2 regions of the Kocuria sp. CPCC 205258 genome follow, and region 1 is predicted to be linked to the other one. Evidence: riboswitches for the same ligand, from Rfam matches in the RefSeq annotation. Region 1 holds a riboswitch; the other holds the start of a gene.

Region 1 (3,929 bases):
AGAACGTCGCGTTCCTCGTGGCGCTCGCCTTCGCGGTCGCGGCCTCGGCGAACCTGCCGACCATCCTGTACTCCCTGTACTGGCGGCGCTTCACCACCCGGGGCGCGGTCTGGTCCATGTACGGCGGCCTGATCCTCTCGGTGGGCCTCATCGTCTTCTCCCCGGTCATGTCCGGCACCGAGACGTCGATGATCCCGACGGCCGACTTCGCGTGGTTCCCGCTGCAGAACCCGGGCATCGTCTCGATCCCGGCCTCCTTCCTGCTCGGCTTCATCGGTTCCATGACGGAGCGCCGTCTCGAGGACCCGATCAAGCAGTCCGAGATGGAGGTGCGCTCCCTCACAGGCATCGGCGCCGAGAAGCCCGTCGCCCACTGACGGCTTTTCCGCTCCCACCTGGGAGGATCCACCGGCCCGCCCGAAGCCCCGGCTTCCGGCGGGCCGGTCCGCGTCCGGGGGAACGCGTCGATTGGCTAACGGGAACAGACAGGCGGCTGACCGTCGACTAGGGTGAAGCGCAGAAGCAACCTCAGGGTATTCCAGGGATACTCGCCGGTTGCGTACAATAAAAGTCCCTCCCGGGACGGATAAGGAGCCATCATGGGAATCATCAGCTGGATCATCCTCGGCCTCATCGCCGGCGCCCTCGCCAAGCTCATCATGCCGGGCAGCCAGGGTGGCGGCATCATCGTCACGATCGTCCTCGGCATCGTGGGGGCCCTCCTCGGAGGCTTCCTGGGCTCGCTGATCGGCATCGGGGACCTGGAGTCCGCGTTCGACATCGGCACCATCATCACCGCCGTCGTGGGAGCCCTCATCGTGCTCTTCATCTGGGGCGCGGTCACCGGCCGCAAGGGTCGCGCCACGCGCTGATCCCACCCCCGTCGGTCGCCGAGGCCCCGTCCACCGCTCCCGGTGGACGGGGCCTCGGCCCGTTCCGGGTCGTCCGCAGGGGCCCCTGCGGGCACCGCACCGAGGAGGGTCGCTGGGGGATACTGGGGCCATGACGCCCCCCGCCACCTCGCCCCGCACCCGCCCGACACCCGAGCTGCGCGCCCTGGCCGCCGCCGGCCCCCGCCGGATCAGCGTCCTCGGCTCGACGGGCTCGATCGGCACCCAGGCGCTCGACGTCGTGCGGGCCGCCCGCGAGCTCGAGGGCGCGGACCCGTTCACCGTGGTCGCCCTCGCCGCCGGACCACGGCACCTCGAGCTCCTCGCCGAGCAGGCCCTCGAGACCCGCGCCGCGCTCGTGGCGACCAGCGGCACCGCCCAGGACGCCGCCCGGCTGGCCGGCCTCATCGCGGACCGGGCCGCGTCCGCCGGGGCCGGGGGATACCGCCCGGACGTCGTGCACGGGCCCGACGCCGCGTCCGCGGCCGCCGCCCACCCCGACGCCGACCTCGTGCTCAACGGGATCACCGGCTCCATCGGGCTCGCCCCCACGCTGGCGGCGCTGCGGGCCGGGCACCGGCTCGCCCTGGCGAACAAGGAGTCCCTGATCGCCGGCGGCGCCCTGGTCAAGGCCGCCGCCGCGGCCACCGGGGACCCGGACGCCCTGATCCCCGTGGACTCCGAGCACTCCGCGCTGGCGCAGGCGCTGCGCGGCGGCACCGCCGCGGAGGTGGACCGGCTCGTGCTGACGGCCTCCGGCGGGCCCTTCCGCGGCCGGTCCCGGGCTGAGCTCGAGACGGTCACGCCCCGGGACGCGCTGCGCCACCCGACGTGGGACATGGGCCTGATGGTGACGACCAACTCGGCGACCATGGTGAACAAGGCCCTCGAGGTGCTCGAGGCCCACCTGCTCTTCGACGTCCCCCTCGAGCGCATCGACGTGGTGCTCCACCCCCAGTCGGTCGTGCACTCCATGGTCCAGTTCGTGGACGGCTCCACCCTCGCCCAGGCCTCGCCCCCGGACATGCGCCTGCCCATCGCCCTCGGTCTGGCCTGGCCGCACCGGGTGCCCGGGGCCGCCCTGCCGTGCGACTGGACGCGCGCCACGGAGTGGACCTTCGAGCCCCTCGACCCGGTGGCGTTCCCCGCCGTCGAGCTCCTCAAGGCGGCGGGGGAGCGGGGCGGGACCTTCCCCGCCGTATTCAACGCGGCCAACGAGGAGGCGGTGCACGCCTTCCACGACGGCCGGATCCGGTTCCCCGCCATCGTGGACACGGTCGAGGCGGTGCTGGGCGAGCACGACGACGACGGCCCGCTGGAGCTCGAGGCCGTGCTGGCGGCCGAGCGCTGGGCCCGCGGGCGGGCCCGCGAGGTCCTCGCCCGCTGACCGGGCCGGGCCCGGCCCCGCCGCACGTGCTAGTCTGTCGGGCGGATGACGAGTCCCAGCGTGCAGCCCTGGCTTGCTGGGCGGCAACCCTCTCCCGTAGTGGGGTGCCCCAGGTGAACCATCCGGCACCGGCCGACGACGGCCGGCGGCAAGTACGGTCCGACCGCGCACGCGCCCTCCGGCGCGCCCTCGACCGTGGCCGCCGGACCCGTTGGCCCCGGTGGAGACCTCCGACACCCCGGACCCACGGAAAGGCACCACATGCGATCGCAGCGCCTCCCCTTCCTCGCCCTGGCCACGACCCTCGGCCTCGCCCTCACCGCCTGCGGCGGCTCCGCCGGGGAGTCCTCCGGCGAGGGCGTGCTCGCCGACGACAAGGTCACCATCGGCGTGGTGGGCACCGACCCGACCCACGACGCCCTCCAGCGGGTGGCCGAGGAGCAGGGCATCACCGTCGAGTACGTCGACTTCTCCGACTACAACCAGCCCAACCCCGCCACCGAGTCCGGTGACGTGGAGATGACCTGGTTCCAGCACGTCCCGTTCCTCGCCGACTACAACAACGCGGCCGGCGGCTCCATCACCCCGATCGGCTCGACCTCGATCTACCCGCTGGGCCTGTACTCCAACCAGTACGACTCCGTGGAGCAGTTCCAGGAGGGCGACGAGATCGCGGTGCCCAACGACGCCGTGAACCTCTCCCGGGCCCTGCTCGTGCTCGAGGCCGCAGGTCTCGTGGAGCTGAGCAGCGACACCCTCATCCCCACCGAGCTCGACGTCGACACCGAGGCCTCCACGGTGCGGGTCACGCCGGTCTCCGCGGAGCAGACGGTGCTCTCGCTCGACTCGGTGGCCGGCTCGGTCATCAACAACGACTTCCTCTCGCGGGCCGACATCGACCCGCAGTCCGCGCTCGCCCAGGACGACCCCGAGTCCGAGGGCTCCCGCGCCTACGTCAACCTCTTCACCACCACGGAGGAGCTCGCCGACGACGAGACCCTCCGGCAGGTCGCGGACCTCTACCACGAGCAGGCCGTGCTCGACGCCGAGATGGAGGAGACCAAGGACACCGCCGTGCCGCTGCAGCTGGAGCCGGAGGAGCTCCAGGAGCTGACCGCGCGCTACCAGCAGGAGCTGAAGGACCAGGAGCAGTGAGCGCGGCGGTCCCCGCCGGGCCGCCCGCACCCGGGCGCCCGGACGAGGTGCTCGTCTCCTTCCGCAACGTCTCCAAGACCTTTCGCACCGGCTCGGGGCGGGCGGCGCGCGAGGTGCTCGCGGTCGACGACGTCACCCTCGACGTCCGCCGCGGAGAGATCTTCGGCGTGATCGGCTACTCCGGGGCGGGCAAGTCCACCCTCGTGCGCCTGATCAACGGGCTCGAGCCCGTGTCCTCGGGCTCCCTGACCGTGGAGGGCTTCGAGGTGGCCGGCCGGCGCGAGACCGAGCTGGCGCCCGTGCGGCAGGAGATCGGGATGATCTTCCAGCAGTTCAACCTCTTCACCTCCCGCACCGTCGCCGGCAACGTCGAGTACCCGCTCAAGCGGGCCGGCTGGCCGAAGGAGAAGCGCCGGGCGCGGGTGGCCGAGCTGCTCGAGTTCGTGGGCCTCGCCGCCCGCGCCGGCAACTACCCGGAGCAGCTCTCCGGCGGGCAG
Region 2 (3,929 bases), on a different contig from region 1:
GGGCGCGAGCAAGGCCGACCTCGCCGCGGTGGAGGCCGCCGTGCGCCCGGCCGAGGGCGTGCCGGACCCGGTGTGCCGGTACCTGCTGGTGCGCGGAGGCACCGTGGAGATCGACGAGGTCCTCCCCGGTCCCCGGGCCGGCCGCGGTGTCCTCCAGGTGGAGGACGTCCCCGATCTCACGCCCCTGTTCCGGCACCGCCCGGACGACTTCCCGTACGTGGTCGCCGAGGTGGGCCGGGACGGCGGCGAGATCTGCCTCCAGCACGCCAGCCGCGTCCGGGCCGCGGACGAGCAGCAGATCGAGGGCGAGACCGAGCACCTGAAGAAGTTCCCCGGGGGCGGCTGGTCGCAGGGACGCTGGCAGCGGCACACGGAGGACGTGTGGCGGCGCAACACCGAGCAGGTGGCCGAGCAGATCGACAAGGTCGTGGCCGAGAGCGGGGCGCAGCTCGTCGTCCTGGCCGGGGACCTGCGGGCCCGGGGCCTGGTCGAGGAGCAGCTGTCCAAGGCGACCCGGGCGATGCTGAGCGTCGTCGACGCCAACACCCGGGCGGAGGGAAGCAAGTCCGCCGACTTCGACCACCAGGTCGAGGAGCGCGTGGCGGAGGTCGTGGCGCACCGCCAGCAGGCGCTGCTCGAGCGGCTCGCCGAGCAGCAGGGACGCGCGGACCCCACCGCCGTCTCGGGGATGGCGCCCGTGGTCTCGGCCCTGCAGCAGGCCCAGGCGGAGACGCTGCTGCTCGACGACACCCACCTGGACACGGAGCAGCAGCTCATCGCCCTGGACGCCGAGCCGTGGATCGCCCTGGAGGAGTCGGAGGCCGTGGGCGCCGGCGTGCTGGGCCGGGTCTCCGCCGACGCCGCGCTGGTGCGCGCCGCGGTGCTGACCGACGGCCGACCCGTCTTCGTGCCGCCGGGGGCGCTGCCCCACGGCACGGACGTCGCGGCCCTGCTGCGCTGGAGCGCCGCACCGGCGTCCTGACCCGGCGCGGACGAGGGGCCCCCGCACGCGGGGGCCCCTCGTCCGCGCCCTGCCCCGCGCTCCCGGCGGAGCCGCGGGGTCAGGGGACGGGGTTCAGAGGGCCAGCTGGCGGGCGGGGGTGTCCGCGGCGGAGGGCCTGCCCGCGTAGGCGCCCCGGAACGCGGCGGCGGGGTGGGTGCCGAGCACCTTGGTCTGCCCCTTGCCGTAGAGGTTCTCGCGCAGCGTGGTGCCCTCGTACCCGGTGCGGTAGCGGCCGCGCTTCTGCAGCTCCGGCACGACCCACTCCACGAAGTCCTCGAACGAGCCCGGGGACACGTGGTAGGCGAGGTTGATGCCGTCCAGCCCGCCCTCGTCGATCCACCGCTCGAGCTCGTCGGCCACGGTCTGCGGGGACCCCACGATCGGCACGCCCATGCCGCCCATCGAGATGTGCTTGGCGACCTCCTTGATCGTCCACTTCTTGTGCGGGTCGGCCGTGGTGAAGGGGGTCAGGAAGGACTGGATCGAGTCGGTCTTGATGTACTCCAGGACGTCGTTCTCGTCGTAGCGGCCCAGGTCCAGCCCGGACCAGCCGCCCACGAGGCCCAGCGCGCCGTCGGTGTCCGCGTACCGCTCGTAGTCGCGGCGCTTCTGCTCGGCCTTCGCGTCGGTCTCGTCGACGATCACGTGCAGCATGGCGAAGATCTTGAGGTCGTCCCGGTTCCGGCCGCTGGCCTCCGCCTCGTCGCGCAGCTTGTCGGTCACCACCCGGGTCAGGTCCGGGCGGATGCCGCCCACGAACACCGCCTCCGCGTGGCGGCCGGCGAACGCCCGCCCGCGGGAGGAGGCCCCGGCCTGGAAGATCAGCGGCGTGCGCTGCGGGGACGGCTCGGTCAGCCCGATGCCGGGGACGTCGAAGTACCTGCCGTGGTGCTGGATGGGGTGGACGAGCGCCGGGTCGGCGAAGACCCCGTTGACCCGGTCGCGCCGGACCGCGCCGTCCTCCCAGGAGCCCTCCCAGAGCTTGTAGCAGACCTCCATGAACTCCTCGGCGATCTCGTAGCGCTCGTCGTGGGAGATCTGCTCCGTCAGCCCGTGGTTCTCGGCGGCGGACTTCAGGTAGGACGTCACCACGTTGAAGCCCATCCGGCCCTTCGTGAGGTGGTCGAGGGTCGCGAACTTCCGGGCGAGCGGGTACGGCTGCTCGTAGGTGATCGCGCTCGTCACGCCGAAGCCGAGGTGCTTCGTCACGGCCGCCATCGCGGAGATCTGCATGAAGGGGTCGTTGACCGGGATCTGGGTGGCGTCCCGGATCACCGGGGCCGCGGAGTTCTGGTAGACGTCGTAGTACCCGACGACGTCCGCGAGGAACAGCGCGTCGAAGAGCCCCTTCTCCAGGACCTGGGCGACGTCCGTCCAGTACTCGATCGTGTTGTACTCGTCCGCCCGGGAGCGGGGGTGCTTCCACAGACCGGGGGCCTGGTGGCCCACGCAGGTCATGTCGAAGGCGTTCAGGGCGATGCGCTTGCTCATGGGGTGTTCCTCCCGGGTCGATGCCGACCCGCGCCCGTGCGTCGTGGAGACCTGCCCGCGGGTCCGACGCACTGGTGGGCGCCGTACTTGCCGCGGAGCACGTGCACCGCGGCCCGATGTTCATCTGGGGCACCCCGCTACGGGAGAGGGTTGCCGCCCGACCAGCCAGAGCTTCGTGTCGGGACTCGTCATCGTCGTCGGGGGACAGCTTAGCGGGTGGCCCCTGACCGGGTGCAACCCCCGTGCGGTCCCGCCGCACGGGGACCGTCCCGGCCGGCGGCGGGACGGTGCCGATCCGGTACGGGCGGCTCCGCCGGGTCGCTCAGCCGGGTCGTTCAGCCGGGCGGGGCGAGCGGCGGGGTCCGGCCCGGGTCCAGGGTCCAGCCCCGCCGGAGCAGGGACCGGAGCTCGATCAGGGGGCAGGTGTCCATGACCACGTCGAGGCCGGCCCGCTCCGCCCGGGCGGCGGCGGCCTCGTCCACGACGCCCAGCTGCAGCCACACCGCGGCGGCGCCCACGGCGATGGCCTGGTCCACCACCGCGCCGACGCGGCGGGAGTTCACGAAGCAGTCCACCACGTCGATCGGCCCCGGGACCTCGGCGAGCGTGCGACGGCCGGGCTCGCCGTGCACCGGCTCGCCCTTCGGGTTGACCGGGACGATCGTCATGCCGAGGTCGTCCCGGATCCGCTTCGCCACCGAGTGCGCCGGACGGGCCGTGTTGCCGGTCAGCCCCACCACGGCCCACCGGCCGGGCCGGGTCATGAGGCGGTCGATGACGGCGGGGTCGTTGCGGCTCATGCCCCCAGCCTGGCACGGAACCCGTTCCCCCTCCTTCTTCCTCCGCGAGATTGCACGTGTCGGCGACCTCGCGGAGGGGGGAAGGTCAGGAGAAGAGCGGCAGGAGGTCCGCGTGCGCGCCCAGCTCCGCACGCTCCTGGGCGGTCAGCTCCGCCCGGCCGGTGCCCACGCGGGCGAAGTGCTCGTCGCTCCAGTGCTCGAGCGGTTCCCGCTCCCACAGGTCGGTGAGGACCCGGCGGACCTCGGCGAGCCCGTCCACGGCGGGACCCGGGGAGCCGTCCAGGTGCTGGATCAGGTCCAGGTGGTGCACCGTGGCCTCCACCGCGAGGGTGCTCAGCAGGTCCTCGACGCGCAGCACATGCCCCTGGGTGCGGACCGCGCCGTCGCCGCAGTGCTGCGCCGCGTGCACGAGCGCCCGGGTGGTCTCGCGGTGGAGGGCGCGCACCGGCTCCCAGTCCAGGACCATGGACGCGGCCACGCGGGTGTGGCGCCGGGCCTCGGCGGCCTCCGCGGGATCGCCGCCCCAGTCGGTCCAGTAGGTCGCGGCGTCCCGGTCGGGGCGGGCGGTGGTGGGCGTGTGCAGGGCGACCAGCCCCCGCAGGGCGTCCATCGCGCAGTGGTGGGTGAGGTCCCGG

What was found. A riboswitch is a leader RNA that binds a small molecule or an ion and turns the genes downstream of it on or off. The one in region 1 is predicted to bind S-adenosylmethionine.
Region 2: it holds a riboswitch for S-adenosylmethionine, as region 1 does, so the genes downstream of both, RF644_RS01480 (LLM class flavin-dependent oxidoreductase) here and RF644_RS15100 (MetQ/NlpA family ABC transporter substrate-binding protein) in region 1, are expected to answer to the same signal.

Annotation. Positions count from the first base shown of each region.
Region 1 covers NZ_JAVKPS010000010.1:26,573-30,501, forward strand. The annotation lists gene RF644_RS15085 (cation acetate symporter) at 1-377, shown strand, start outside; gene RF644_RS15090 (GlsB/YeaQ/YmgE family stress response membrane protein) at 600-872, shown strand; gene dxr (1-deoxy-D-xylulose-5-phosphate reductoisomerase) at 1,003-2,277, shown strand; SAM riboswitch class IV at 2,322-2,438, shown strand; gene RF644_RS15100 (MetQ/NlpA family ABC transporter substrate-binding protein) at 2,539-3,432, shown strand; gene RF644_RS15105 (methionine ABC transporter ATP-binding protein) at 3,429-3,929, shown strand, end outside.
Region 2 covers NZ_JAVKPS010000001.1:317,124-321,052, forward strand. The annotation lists gene RF644_RS01475 (Vms1/Ankzf1 family peptidyl-tRNA hydrolase) at 1-982, shown strand, start outside; gene RF644_RS01480 (LLM class flavin-dependent oxidoreductase) at 1,076-2,494, opposite strand; SAM riboswitch class IV at 2,573-2,687, opposite strand; gene RF644_RS01485 (CoA-binding protein) at 2,830-3,294, opposite strand; gene RF644_RS01490 (maleylpyruvate isomerase N-terminal domain-containing protein) at 3,380-3,929, opposite strand, start outside.